DNA from 2 places in the Paraburkholderia sp. FT54 genome. Region 1 is predicted to be linked to the other one. Evidence: riboswitches for the same ligand, from Rfam matches in the RefSeq annotation. Region 1 holds a riboswitch; the other holds the start of a gene.
What was found. Region 1 has a riboswitch for thiamine pyrophosphate ahead of thiC (phosphomethylpyrimidine synthase ThiC). Riboswitches for the same ligand answer to the same signal wherever they lie in the genome.
Positions count from the first base shown of each region.

Region 2: another riboswitch for thiamine pyrophosphate. It lies ahead of RI103_RS01570 (FAD-dependent oxidoreductase); the one in region 1 lies ahead of thiC (phosphomethylpyrimidine synthase ThiC).

Region 1 covers NZ_CP134195.1:1,406,794-1,414,179, forward strand. The annotation lists gene RI103_RS06695 (L-lactate permease) at 1-388, opposite strand, end outside; gene RI103_RS06700 (hypothetical protein) at 679-1,158, opposite strand; gene RI103_RS06705 (glycine zipper 2TM domain-containing protein) at 1,413-1,625, opposite strand; gene thiC (phosphomethylpyrimidine synthase ThiC) at 1,881-3,812, opposite strand; TPP riboswitch at 3,905-4,023, opposite strand; gene RI103_RS06715 (GreA/GreB family elongation factor) at 4,177-4,587, opposite strand; gene RI103_RS06720 (DUF1223 domain-containing protein) at 5,024-5,869, shown strand; gene RI103_RS06725 (cytochrome b/b6 domain-containing protein) at 5,900-6,538, shown strand; gene RI103_RS06730 (molybdopterin-dependent oxidoreductase) at 6,579-7,370, shown strand.
Region 2 covers NZ_CP134195.1:326,967-334,352, reverse strand. The annotation lists gene thiE (thiamine phosphate synthase) at 1-229, opposite strand, end outside; gene RI103_RS01580 (thiazole synthase) at 226-1,041, opposite strand; gene thiS (sulfur carrier protein ThiS) at 1,099-1,296, opposite strand; gene RI103_RS01570 (FAD-dependent oxidoreductase) at 1,363-2,493, opposite strand; TPP riboswitch at 2,717-2,840, opposite strand; gene RI103_RS01565 (ABC transporter ATP-binding protein/permease) at 3,219-4,970, shown strand; gene RI103_RS01560 (SDR family NAD(P)-dependent oxidoreductase) at 4,976-5,776, shown strand; gene RI103_RS01555 (hypothetical protein) at 6,078-6,548, shown strand; gene RI103_RS01550 (hypothetical protein) at 6,628-7,269, shown strand; gene RI103_RS01545 (response regulator) at 7,362-7,386, shown strand, end outside.

The DNA of each region.
Region 1 (7,386 bases):
CGAGCAGCGCGCCGAACGAAAAACCGATCACCACCAGCACGACGCGCCGGTCGTTTGGCAGGTTGTCGATCATCCACATCCGAAAGGCCGCGAAGCGGCCCGAGCGCTGTGAGATGTTGTAAAGCAGGATCGCCGTGAACACGATCCACATGACCGGCCAGCAGGCGAACACCGCGCCGGCGACCACCGAATCGACGGCGAGTCCCACCGGAAATTGCCAGACCAGAATCGCCACGATCAAGCCGACGATCAACCCCGCTAGCGACGCCTGCCATGCCGGCCGACGCGCCCAGCCAAGCAGCAGCAGCACGACGATGATCGGCAACGCCGCGACGAGAAACGACGGCAATAGCGAATTGCCGACCGGAGTGAGTAGTTGGTGAAACATCACGTCTCCTTCGTTGTTGTATGGACTCGACGCTGCACTACGCACTACGGAGCGCGTCGCTATGGCATGACGGATGGGCGTCGGCGGCGCGTGGGGACACGGCCGGTCGCTTATTTAAACAGGTACTGCAAGCATAGAGCCCCGTCGGGCTGCGTCAAGAAGGGAAACTACGGGCGCAGCAGATGGAGGCTGGCACCGCGCGTGGCGCGCCACGCAGGTACTGCACGGCCGAACCTGCCGTGCGGGCGCATCGTGCGAAGAACGACGAAGTCAAACAGTGTCGGCAGGCGTCAATGCCAATGCCCGTGGCCGCCTCCTCCACCGTGGCCACAACAGTAACCGCCGAAACCGAAGCCGATCGAGACCGACGGTCCATACCAGCCGGGATAGCCGTAATAGGCCGGATAGACCGGCGGTGGATAGTAAGCGGGATACGCGGGCGCCACATATACAGGCGGGGCGGCGACCGCGTAGGTCGGAGGCGAGCCTTGCTGCACCGTCTGTCCTTGTTGCTGCTGTTGCGCCGCGGATGGATCGTCTTGCCCGACCGGCACCGCCTGCTGTGTACCGGCTGCGGGCACCGTGGCGTAAACCGGGTAATAGCCGCCAGGATAGTAACCGTATGGGTAATAGCAACCGGACAGCGCAAGCACGCAGACCGCGCCACCGAGCGCGATACCTGTGTGCGAAAGACGCGGGAGAGATCTGGCAAAGCGCAGCGGCAACCGCTGGCCGATCGCGCACACCGTGTTGATGAGGCGGGACTTCATGACGCGCTCCTGGTTGAATCGAACGCCGCCATTGGGGCGTCACGGCACCAGCTTACGCCGCTGCGCTGCCAACAGGATTGCAAAACCGTAACGGCTTATTTCACCTCATTGCAAGCGGACTGCGTGACCTGGATGAACGCGCTATCGCGGGTCTCATGCGAGAGCAGCCTCGCGGGTCATTCGTTGGTCGGACAATGGCCGACCAACGCTCACGTCAAACACGAAAAACATGGCGCGATGATCCGCCATACGTCTTACTTGCCCACCTCATGCCCCACGACGCCGCCCACCGCCGCACCGCCGAGCGTCGACAGCGCATTGCCTCCGACGGCCGCGCCTGCCGCGCCACCCAAGCCCGCGCCGATTGCCGTATCGCGCCCCTGGCGGCTCATGCCTTCGCATGCGGAAAGGCTCACCACGACTGCCACGATGGCCGCGAACGTACCGATTTGACGTATCGATTTCATGATGTCGACTCCAGTAGTTATGGTTGGAAGTACTCCCGTCCTTGCATTTGATGGTATCGCCGCATCCCGTATCAGGATGTATGCGCTTGTCAGCGAACTGACGGCTTCGTAATCAAATGTTTCCCTCCACCCAGCATGCGGCGTGCCTGGATGCCATGAACGCAAAAGCCCGCCAGTGGCGGGCTTCGATGCTGCAATGTAGTGATCTGGCGGATCGGGTGGCGTCACCACGACGCTCGATCCGCAGGCCGAACCTTACTGCCGCTGATAAATCTCAGCGCCTTTCTTCATGAACTCGATCGACTTCACTTCCATGCCTTTCTTCAGCGCCTCGTCGTCGCTGACGCCTTGTTGCGCGGCGAACTCGCGCACGTCCTGGGTGATTTTCATCGAGCAGAAGTGCGGGCCGCACATCGAGCAGAAATGCGCGACCTTGGCCGAATCCTTCGGCAGCGTTTCGTCGTGGAATTCGCGCGCCTTGTCCGGATCGAGGCCGAGGTTGAACTGGTCTTCCCAACGGAACTCGAAGCGCGCCTTGGAGAGCGCGTTATCGCGCACCTGCGCGCCCGGATGGCCCTTCGCCAGATCGGCGGCGTGCGCGGCGAGCTTGTAGGTGATGATGCCGGTCTTGACGTCGTCCTTGTTCGGCAAGCCGAGGTGTTCCTTCGGCGTGACGTAGCAGAGCATGGCGGTGCCGAACCAGCCGATCATCGCCGCGCCAATGCCCGAGGTGATGTGGTCGTAGCCCGGAGCGATGTCGGTGGTGAGCGGCCCGAGCGTGTAGAACGGCGCTTCGTCACACCATTCCAGTTGCAGGTCCATGTTCTCCTTGATGAGCTGCATCGGCACGTGGCCCGGACCTTCGATCATGGTCTGCACGTCGTGCTTCCACGCGATCTGCGTGAGTTCGCCGAGCGTCTTCAGTTCGCCGAGCTGCGCTTCGTCGTTGGCGTCGTAGATCGAGCCGGGACGCAGGCCGTCGCCGAGCGAGAAGGCCACGTCATAGGCCTTCATGATTTCGCAGATGTCTTCGAAGTGCTCGTACAGAAAGCTTTCCTTGTGGTGCGCGAGACACCACTTCGCCATGATCGAGCCACCGCGCGAGACGATGCCCGTCATGCGTTTGGCGGTCAGCGGCACGTATTGCAGACGCACGCCTGCGTGAATCGTGAAGTAGTCGACGCCCTGCTCGGCCTGTTCGATCAGCGTGTCGCGGAAGATTTCCCACGTCAGGTCCTCGGCCTTGCCGTTGACCTTTTCGAGCGCCTGATAGATCGGCACCGTGCCGATCGGCACCGGCGAATTACGGATGATCCACTCGCGCGTTTCGTGGATGTGCTTGCCGGTGGAGAGATCCATCACCGTGTCGCCGCCCCAGCGGATCGCCCACGTCATCTTGTCGACTTCCTCGCCGATGGAGGACGTCACCGCCGAGTTGCCGATATTCGCATTCACCTTCACGAGGAAGTTGCGGCCGATGATCATCGGTTCGCTTTCCGGGTGATTGATGTTGTTCGGGATGATCGCCCGGCCGCGCGCCACTTCCTCGCGCACGAATTCCGGCGTGATCGCCGTGAGTCCGTTCGGACCGAACGCGCTCGCGCCGAACGCCTGGCCCGGATGCTGGCGGCCCATCATCGCCGCGAGCTTTTCGCCGTTCGGGCCGCTCGTCTTCAGGCTTTCCAGATACTCGGCGCGGCGCTGATTCTCGCGAATCGCGATGTATTCCATTTCCGGCGTGATGATGCCTTTGCGCGCGTAGTGCATCTGCGAGACGTTCTTGCCGGCGATCGCGCGGCGCGGCGTGCGATGCAGGCCCTTGAAGCGCAGATCGGCGGTGGCGGTGTCGGCGGCGCGTTCGCGGCTGAAGTCGCTCGACAGGCCCGTCAGCGCTTCGGTGTCGCCACGCTCTTCGATCCAGGCCTGGCGCAGTGCGGGCAGACCGGCGCGAATGTCGATCTTCGCGTCCGGATCGGAGTAAGGACCCGACGTGTCGTAGACATAGACCGGCGGGTTCTTTTCTCCGCCGAAGCTGTCGGGTGTGTCGGCCTGCGAGATTTCGCGCATCGGCACACGGATATCGGGACGCGAGCCGGTCACGTAGACCTTGCGGGAATTCGGCAGCGGCGCGACAGCGGCTTCATCGACGTGAGCGTCGGCGGAAAGGAACTTCGGATTGGCGTTCATCGTATCTCCAGTGCAAAGCTATGTGGGGCGGCTAAGCAGGAGACGAGACGGAAGTTGTCGGAATGCGCCGAGAGAATAAGACGGTGCTGCTGTGGCGAATTCCGTACGCTTCCCTGCGCTGGCATTATCCAGATCAGGTTCAAAGGGTATTTCTCACCCACGCAGCACGGACCTCCAACCTCCGTGCGACGCAGGACCCCCGCGTTAGCAGCGCACACGATACACCGGCCGCCCGCTGCTTGGCAACCCATCTCGAAAAGTCCGATGACGGAGATAACAGCGGGCCGCCACGTACTATTCTTCTGTTGAGAGGGCGGCAGAACGTGAAGCGGCGCAAAAGTTTTGTGTTGCGCGCGAGCGTTGCTTACAGCGTGAAATCGTCGGCGGCTTCGGGTTGAAACAGGATCTTTTCCAGCTTGAGCACTTTCTCCGTGCCGCTCGGCGGCGTGAAGCGGATGCGCTCGCCGCGTTTGGCGCCGAGCAGCGCGAGGCCGGCCGGCGAGAACACATTCAGGCGGCCGTGCGCGAAGTCCGCGTTGGGCGGATAGACCACGGTCCAGGTCATGTGCTCGCCGCTGGTTTCGTCGACCAGCGTGGCTTGTGAATTCATCGTGACGACGTTGGCCGGAATCTCGCGCGACTCGACGATCACGGCGCGTTCCAGCACGTCGTCGAGCATGTTCTGCAAACGCGCGTCGGCGCCGGGCGCGGCGGCGTGTTTCTCGAGACGGGTGACGTCGAGTTCGGTGAGGTAACAGGTTTTCGTCTTTTTCACGACGGGTACTCCAATTCGATCTGCATTTGAGGGAACAGCGTGCGGATGAGATCGGCCCGGAGCCCGACGACGCGGCTCAGGCAAATGGAGCGAGCAGCGTTAGATCGGGCGCCGGGCGGCGTGGAGCGGGAGCGTTCGGGACGGCTCGCCGGCGCGACGCGGCATGCGTTCCGCGCGCGCGCAGCCGGTTGCGCGACGGGGGCGCAAGCGGAAGAAGGCACGGGAAGTCGGAAAGCGCATCGAGGTAGCCGGCAGGTAACGAAAGAGAGTGAAGAGGGCGCCGCCATCAATCTGAATGGGCGCGATCGAAAGCTCAATGTTAGCACGGGGTCGCACGTCTCTCGACTTGTTCGGGTTTCAGGAAGAAAGTTGCAAACGGGCTGTCATAACTGGCCCCGCGCTTCGACAAACGTGCAGATCCTGATCGGAGCACGTCATGCAAACCGCCGGACCCCGCCGAGGCTATCGGCCCTTCACCCGCATCGTCGCGCTGGCTCTCGCGCTGACGACGCTCGCGGCCAGCGGCCTCGCGACCGCTGCCAGCGCCGTCTGCAGTGCGCACAGCCCGGCGCATCGCGTGGCGCTGGTCGAGCTGTACAGCAGCGAAGGCTGCAACAGCTGCCCGCCCGCCGATAACTGGCTGAGCCAATGGAAAAACAGCGGCGCGACGCAAAGCATCGTGCCGTTGGCCCTGCACGTGGACTATTGGAACAGCCTCGGCTGGACCGACCGCTTCTCGCAACATCGCTTCACCGAACGCCAGCAGGCGCTCACCGATCTCGGAGGCGGTCACACCATCTACACGCCGGAAATCTTTGTCTCGGGACGCGAACTGCGTAGCTGGTCGCAGCGCGACAGTTTTCAGAACCGCATCGGCAGGGTCGTCGCCGAACCGGCACAGGCGAACGTCGCGCTGGAGCTCAAAGCGCAGCAGACGCCGGGCGCGTTCAATGTCGCGGCGCAATTCACCAGCAAGGCGGCGGACACGGCAGACCAACTGGACGCCTACCTCGCCGTTTATGAAAACTCGCTGAGCTCGCAAGTCGGCGCCGGCGAAAACAGCGGCGTCACCCTGCATCACGAACGGGTCGTGCGGCAATGGATCGGCCCGGTGCCGCTCGTCGCGGGCAACGCGCAGATTCGCCGCGATATCCGCATCCAGGACGCCGCCGCGGATGCCAACGTCAACGCGCCCGCCGAGCGCTTCGGCGTGGTCGCCTTCGTCGAAAACGCGGCGACCGGCGATGTCCTGCAGGTGGCCGAACTGGCCGCGTGCCGTTGATCGCCGCGTCTTCGTTCACAGGAGATTCTCATGGCAACCCATCATGCACTTCGCGACAGCGCGCCGCCGGCTATGCCGAAGAGCGGTGCGATTCATCCACTGTGGGTGCGTCTCACGCATTGGCTCAACGCGCTCGCGGCCATCGTGATGATGCTCTCGGGCTGGCGCATCTACGACGCCTCGCCGATCTTCCCGGCGTTCCATTTTCCGCCTGCCATCACGCTCGGCGGCTGGCTCGGCGGTGCACTGCAATGGCATTTCGCGGCGATGTGGCTGCTGGTCTTCAACGGCCTGCTGTATCTCGCGTTGAATCTCGCGAGCGGACGCTTCGTGCGCAAGTTTCTGCCGGTGTCGCCGCGCGCCGTGCTGCACGATTTCATCGCCGCGTTAACCGGCAAGCTCTCGCACGCCGACTTGCGCGTCTACAACGCGGTGCAGAAATTCGCCTATCTGTTCGTGGTCTGCGATCTGATCGTGCTGGTGCTTTCGGGTCTCGCGATCTGGAAGTCGGTGCAGTTTCCGCTGCTGCGCGAACTGATGGGCGGCTACGACAACGCGCGCGTCGTCCACTTCTGCGCGATGTCGCTAATGGCCGCGTTCATCGCCGTGCATCTGGTGATGGTGGCGCTCGTGCCGCGCTCGCTGCTCGCGATGTTGCGCGGACACTGAGCCACTCAACCGTCCAGGCGAACGTTACGGATACCGAATCATGAACAAGCTTACTCGACAATCCACTCGATCCATTGGCCCGAAACTCGACCGCGAATCGATCCTGATCGACGCCCGCCGCGAACTCGCGATGCCGTCGCGGCGCCTGTTCGGCAAGCGGCTTCTGACGCTCGGCGGCCTGTCGCTGCTGACCGGCTGCTCGCTCACCGACGACGACTCGGTCAACCAGTTTCTCACCGCCGTCTCGCGCCTGAACGACCGCGCGCAGGCCGCGCTGTTCGATCCGAAGCAACTCGCGCCGACCTACACCGAAGCGCAGCTCACGCGGCCGTTTCCGTTCAACGCGTTCTACGGGATCGACGACGTTCCCGAGGTGAACGGCGCCGACTACCGGCTGAAGATCAGCGGACTCGTGACCGGCCAGCGCGTCTGGTCCTTGCCCGAGTTGTACGCGCTGCCGCACGCCGAGCAGATCACGCGGCATATCTGCGTGGAAGGGTGGAGCGCGATCGGCCGCTGGGGCGGCACGCCGTTCAGCGACTTTCTGCGGCGCATCGGCGCGGACACCAGCGCGAAGTACGTCGGCTTCAAATGCGCCGACGACTACTACGAAAGCATCGACATGCCGACCGCGCTGCATCCGCAAACGCTGCTCACGTTCTCGTACGACGGCGAGCGTCTGCCCGCGAAATACGGCTTCCCGATGAAGCTGCGCATGCCGACTAAGCTCGGCTACAAGAATCCGAAGCACATCGTCGAGATGTTCGTCACCAACACGTATCCCGGCGGCTATTGGGTCGACCAGGGCTACAACTGGTTCGGAGGCTCCTGACGCGCGCGGGTCGGCG
Region 2 (7,386 bases), 1.1 Mb from region 1:
CGCCCCGCACCAGCCAGCGCGCCACCTGCTCGCCATGCTGCTGCGCGTCGGCGATCACGATCAGGTCGCCGCCGTTCGGTTCGTCCGGCGCGGTCAGGCAGATACGCCATGGCGCATGCGTCGGCGGCCAGTCACCCAACCGGGCGCGGATGCGCTCGGCGGCTTCGGTGAGTTCATCGGCGGGCGGCCAGAACAGGTCGCGGTCCTTCAAGGTCAACGTCTGCGTCATGCGGCGCTCCCGTCTTGATGCCAGAACGGCATGCCGACCACCGGCGTGCTCGCGTGCGCGCTTTCGCGCTCGGCCATCGGCCCCGCCAGAAAAGCCTGGCGGCCCGCTTCGACACCCAGCGCGAAGGCACGCGCCATCGCATCGGGGTGGGTGGCCTGCGAAACGGCCGTGTTCAGCAGCACGCCGTCGAAACCCCATTCCATCACCTGCGCCGCGTGCGACGGCACGCCGAGTCCGGCGTCGACGATCAGGGGCACGTCCGGCAGCCGTTCGCGCAACACGCGCAGGCCGTACGGATTGATCACGCCCTTGCCGGTGCCGATCGGCGCGCCCCACGGCATCAGCGCTTCACAGCCGGCGTCCAGCAGACGGCGGCCGATCACCAGGTCTTCGGTGCAATACGGCAGCACCTTGAAGCCGTCCTTGACGAGTTGCGCGGCCGCTTCGATCAGGCCGACCGGGTCGGGCTGCAACGTGTAGTCGTCGCCGATCAGTTCGAGCTTGATCCACTCGGTGTCGAAGATTTCGCGCGCCATGTGCGCGGTCGTCACCGCCTCGCCAACGGTCAGGCAGCCGGCCGTGTTCGGCAGGAGCGGCACGCCGTGGCGCTTGAGCAGGTCGAAGAAACCGGTTTCCGCGCCGCCTTCGTTCATCTGCCGGCGCAGCGCGACGGTCACCATGCCGGGCCGCGCGGCGTCGATGGAATCGGACAGCGATTGCAGCGACGGATAGCGCGAGGTGCCGAGCAGCACGCGGCTCGCGAAGGTCTGGCCGTACAGCGTGAGCGCGTCGGCGGTCTGGGGGGAAGTCATTGGCATAGTCCTGTTTGTCTCCGGCAATCCGGCGTTGCGGCAATGCGTGGCGGGCGCTCAGCCGCCGGCCACGGGTTGCACGACATCGAGCTTGTCGCCCGCCCGCAGCGCGCGCGCCGCATGCTGGGTGCGCGCCACGAAGTCGCCGTTCAGCGCCACCGCGAACGGCGGACGCGCGCCGAACGCGGTGAGCGCGTCGGCGACAGTCGCGCCTTCGGGCAACGACAACGGCTTCTGATTGATATGAATGTCCATGGTGTTCGAATACGTTTCAGTCGATGGCGAAAGCGGTATGGCGTGCAGCGATAGATCGCGCAACGCTCATGCCGGCTCCCGCGCGGAATCCAGTTGAAAGAGCTCGCTCCAGCGCGCATCGCGCTGCCAGTCGGCGAAAGCATCGGCGTCGCCGATGCGGCCGTCGAGCAGCGCCGCGGCGAAGCGCACGGCTTCGTCGGCGACTTCGGGCACGATCATGTAGCCGTGCCGGTACAGGCCGTTCACGCGCAGTGTCTGCGCGCCGTCCCACAGCAAGGCCGGACGGTGGTCCGGCAAAGTTGGGCGGCACTGCGAATTCAGTTCGAGAATGCGTGCCTCGCCGAAGCCGGGATGCACGGAAAAGGCCGCGCTCAGCAGTTCGAGCGCCGAGCGCACGCTGACCGGCGACATGTCCTCGCCTTCCACTTCGGTGGCGCCGATCACGTAGAGATCGTCCTGCTTCGGCGCGATGTAGAGCGGGTAGCGCGGATGCAGCAGCCGCACCGGCCGCGTCAGTTTGATACCGGGCGCATGCACGCGCGCGACTTCGCCACGAATGCCGCGCAACGTGGGCAGCACGGGCTTCGCGCCGAGACCGCGGCAGTCGATCGTGATGCGGGCGGGCGGCAGCGCGCGATCGTCGATAGCAGTGTTCCAGTGCGTTTCGACACCGCGTTGCGCGAGGCCCGCGGCCAGCGCGGTGAGCACCTGGCGGTTATCCAGTTGCCCTTCACGCGGCAACAGCCAACCCTGATTGAAGCGTCCCGCCAAAGCAGGCTCGGCGGCGCCTAGCTGCGCGCCCGCGAGCGTGACGAAACCGCCGTCCAGCAACTCAGCCGGTGCATTCGAGCGCACCCGGCGCTCGAACAGCGGTGCTTCGGTGCGGTCGGCGTGATGCCAGACGACCAGCGTGCCATTGCGCTGAAAGAACACCGGCTCGGGCAACTCGGCCAGTACTTGCGGCCACGTATCGAGCGAACTCGCGCCGAGGCGCGTGATCAGCAACTCGGCGCTGGCGGCTTCCGCGAGCGGCGCCAGCATGGCTGCGGCGACCCACGCGGCGGATTGCGAACCGGCCGCATCGCCACGATCATAAAGCGCCACGCGATGCCCCTGACCAGCGAGACCCCACGCCACAAGCCGCCCGCACAGGCCACCGCCGAGCACGGCGAAATCGGGTTGTGCAGGACGCGTCATCGCGCACACTCCGTTTCAGGATGGCAAGCAAAGTTAAAGCAGCACGGCGCGCCAACGACGGCGGCGTGACGAAGAGCAAGACACATATCTGAAGAATAGGCGGTCATCGAGTCCTTTCCGTACGGCCAACAAAACGCACGTACCCAGGACGAAACCGGCGGGTGAGGCCGGCCGGGCAATGCGCGTTCCAATGACGGACGCCGCCCGGCGGGGAATGGAAGACTGGCTGCTTCCGGAAACTTCCCGCGCCGGTATTACCCGGATCGGGTGCAAAGGGTGTCTCTCAGCCTCGCCGCTGCGCCATGAAAATCATGCCGCCTGTGCGCGAAGCACCCCTGTTTCGTCGAAGGTCATTAGACCATAAAAGGCGCGGCGCCCGCAAACCAGCGGCTGGCCGCGTCGCGTGATTTGATCCGGCACCATCTTTCGCTTTATGGATGCGGCCAAAGGCGGCGCTCTGGCACAATGCCAGCACAGGATGCCGCGCGAACGCGGCGCGGGCGGCACGCCGTCGCGCCATGTTCGCAACGGCACGGGCGCAGGGCCTCGCGGCGCAAATTAATTTTCGCTTAAGGGCTGCACGCCAGAATCTGACGCTCGCCCGGGCGTGCGTTGGTCGAGCACGACGCCCGGGCATGTACCGCAAACCCGCCGCAGGGCAGCCCGCCGACGGGCCTGCCTCAATGGGTCAGCCCCGAATGGGGCAGCACTACTTCAGGATGCTCATGACACCGAATACCTCTGCCAGCCCCGTGCTGCCGCCGGACGAAAAAGTCTCCGCCTGGAGTCTGATCAAACCCTATTGGGTCTCCGAAGAACGAAACACGGCCTGGGGCCTGCTCGTCGCGATCATCGTGATGAATCTGCTCGTCGTGTGGATCAACGTGCGCCTGAACCGCTGGAGCGCCGACTTCTACAACGCACTGCAAACCAAGAACGTGCATGACTTCCCCCACCTGCTAATGGTGTTCTCGGGGCTCGCGTTCGGCTTCATCATTCTCGCGGTGTACGGCCGTTACCTGCGCCAGATGCTCGGCTTCCGCTGGCGCCAGTGGCTGACCACGCGCTATCTGAACGAGTGGCTGAAGGACAGCGCGTTCTACCGGATCGAACGCGACCGCCTCGCCGACAACCCCGACCAGCGGATCAGCGACGACCTGCAATCATTCGCCACCAGCACCCTCTCGCTGACGCTCGACCTGCTGTCCACCGTCGTCACGCTGGTGTCGTTCATCACGATCCTGTGGTCGCTCGCCGGCGCGTTGACCATCTCGCTCGGCGGCATGCCGATCGAGATTCCCGGCTACATGGTGTGGGCCGCGGCGCTCTACGCCGTGGTCGGTTCGCTGATCATCCAGAAAGTCGGCCATCCGCTCGTGCCGATCAACTACCAGGCGCAGAAAGTCGAGGCGGATTTCCGTTTCGGCCTGATCCGCCTGCGTGAAAACGCCGAGCAGATCGCTTTCTACAACGGCATGGACACCGAGAAGAAGAATGCGCACTCGCTGTTCGGCCGCATCCGCGACAACTGGTGGCAGGTGATGAAGTACACCAAGCGGCTCACCTTCGTGCTGAGCTTCTATGGCCAGATCGCGATCATCTTCCCGCTGGTGGTCGCCGCACCGCGTTACTTCGCCGGCGCCTTCACGTTCGGCGTGCTGATGCAGATCTCCAGCGCATTCGGCACCGTCAGCGATTCGTTCTCGTGGTTCATCAACAGTTACGGCACCTTGGTCGAATGGCGCGCCACCGTGAACCGGTTGCGTGAATTCAAGCGTGTCGTGCACGCGCCGCGTCTGAAGGAATCGGTCTCGCCGGCTACCGCGCATGGCGGCATCAATCTGCATTTCGTCGACGAGGACAAGCTCTCCACCGACGGCCTCAAACTCGCCCTGCCCAACGGCAACCCGTTGTCGCGCATTCGCGATGTCGCGATTGCGCCGGGCTCGCGCTGGCTGGTACGCGGCCCGTCGGGTTCGGGCAAGAGCACGCTGATGCGCGCCCTCGCCGGCTTGTGGCCGTTCGGCGACGGCTCGATCGACGCCCCGGTCAACGCGCGCATGATGTTCATCCCGCAGGTCAGCTATATGCCGATCGGCACGCTCAAAGCGGCGCTCGCCTACCCGTCGCCCGTCGACACCTACACGGACGACGAATGCCGCGAAGCGCTCGTCGTTTGCCATCTGTCGGAATACGCGGACCGTCTGCAGGAATCGGGACACTGGACCCGCATTCTCTCGCCGGGCGAGCAACAGCGCCTCGCCGCCGCGCGCGTGCTGCTGCACAAGCCGGACTATCTGTTCCTCGACGAAGCGACCAGCGCGCTCGACGCGGAAAACGAGGCACGTCTCTATCGTCTCTTCACTGAGCGACTGCCGAAGGCCGCGATTGTGAGCGTCGCGCATCGCGAGTCGCTGGCTGCGTTCCACGACGAAACGCTCGAGGTGGAGCGCTCGGGCGAAGCGGTCGCGGCATGAGCAGCATGAGCGACGTGGACGCGCTGAACGACGCCGGCAGCGCCGGATTCGAGCGCGTCGTGCTGATCACCGGCGCGGGTTCCGGCATCGGCGCCGCGCTGGCCCGGCGCATCGCCGCGCCACGCTCGGCCTTGATGTTGCACGCACGCGGCGCCGATCAGGAAGCGCGTGAACGGCTCGCGCAAGTCGCCGTCGATTGCAGCGCAAACGGCGCACGCTGCGCAACGGTGTTCGGCGATCTTGCCGAACGCGGCGCCGCGGAACATGTGATCCATCAAACGCTGGCGAGCTTCGGTGCACTCGATCAACTCGTCGCCAACGCCGGGCACGCGCAGCGCCAAACGCTGAATGCGCTCGATCCCGACGCGCTCGGCGCAGCCTTCGCCGCGATGCCAGCCGCGTTCGCAGCGCTCGTCAAACGCGCGACGCCCGCGCTGGAAACCTCCAGGCGCGGCCGCGTAGTCGCGCTCAGTTCGTTCGTCGCGCACCGCTATCGCGCGGACGCGCCGTTTGCCGCGACGGCTGCGGCGAAAGCGGCGCTCGAGTCGCTGGCGAAAACCGCGGCCACCGAACTTGCGCCGCACGGCGTGACGGTCAATTGTGTGGCGCCCGGCTATACCCGTAAAGATCGCGGGCCGAGTGTCGATAATGCACAGGTGTGGACTCGCGCCGCCGAAGCGACGCCGCTCGGCCATGTCGCCGAACCCGCGGATGTCGCCGCGCTTATCGCGTTCCTGCTTTCCGACGAAGCGCGTCATATCACCGGCCAGGTGATTCATGTAGACGGTGGTCTCACGCTTGGTTGAGTGACTGGCGAACCGCGCCACACCGGCCGTACCGGCCACGGGCGCGGTTGTTCAGCCGCAACACTCGCTCACGCCGCACCGCTTCACCCAGCCACGCCAGATCGCAACGGCCCGCGCCGCATCCCTTCGTGGTCCCAGGCAATACACCGCAACATCCCGAAACACGCGAGAACAGTTCGAAAGCATTTGCGAAGCGGGCAAGCTGTTCCGCGCTTTGGAAATGCCTCCCAGCGGCGACGATAGCCGTGCGGGCCGCAAAACGTCCTGCCCACGTCATTCACCGCTACTGGATACTCCGCCCATGTCATTCGATCGCCGCTCCCATCCTTTGACCCAGCGCCTCGCGCTGGCTCTCGGCACCGCGCTGCTCGTCACGAGCGCCGCGCATGCAGCACAAGCGACCCAGGCTAACCTGGCCAACGAGCCGGCCGACGTTTGCCCCGCGCTCAAACACATCGTCGACGCCGCTGATTTCCGGCAATTGCCGACTCTGGCCGCAGCGCAACTGCCGGGCATCTCGACCGCCGACGACTGCCACGCCACCACGCACGCGTACGATTGTCACTGGCACGCGCATTGGCAAGCCGACGGCGTCGTCAACGATCCGCTCGAGGAATTCGGCGCCGATATCGCTGCCTGCTTCCCGAACGTCGTGCACGACGTCAACACACCGGCGCGCCAGCATTTCATCGTCACCACCGCCGGGCGTCGCGTGAGCGTCACGGCAAGCGTGCAAGGGCAAACCGAACTCCGCCTGCGCGTCACGCGCTAATCGGGAACGTGATCGCAGCTATCCGCTGTGATTCGCTGTAATTCACCGCATCCACTGACTCGCGACCGGGCACCGCCTCATGATCTTCATGCCGAGCATGCGCGCTTATGCTTTCACGCGGGCCCCACGGGCCGCGTGGGTCACGTTGCGGCGTCCTTGCGCGTGGCTCGCCGTTTCCGCTGTGCTGGCGGTCGGCCTGAATGGCTGCGCATGGACGCTGATCCAGGCCGCCGACGCCACCGGCTCCGTGATTCAGGCGGGCTACGCGATCGCCGCGAATTATTCGACGCCGACTTTCGTCAATGGCCGGCCGGCCGACGTGCACAACGTCTGCATCGAAGTGAACCAGAACGTGTCGGTCGGCGATTTCGTGCCGGCGCTGCAACTCGCGCTCGACCGGCGCGGCATTCGTTCGGACGTCTACAATCCGGGCACCTCGCCGGCCGGCTGCGAGGCGCGCCTCGTCTACAACGCCGCAATCGATTACGGCCGTCGCTCGTTCAGCGACGAAACGATCCAGTATCTGTCGATCATCGACCTGACGCTGATTCAGAACGGCCGCATTCTCGTGACGGCCCGCTATCAGACCGGCGGCCTGAACACCGACCGTTTCTCTTCGGCGTCGACCAAGCTCAATGGCCTGATCGAGCGGATGGTGGCCAATCGAACCGACTTTGCGCGCCGGCCGCTGCAGACCATTCAGACCTCCCAGGCGAACTAGCGGCGCGGGCTGCCTGCTTTCTCTTACACGAGAAAGGATTCGAAAGCGTTACGCCCTTTGCTGCGCACGCGCCGTTCTCTAAGATGACCTGAATGAACCAATCCATTCTCGTCGTCG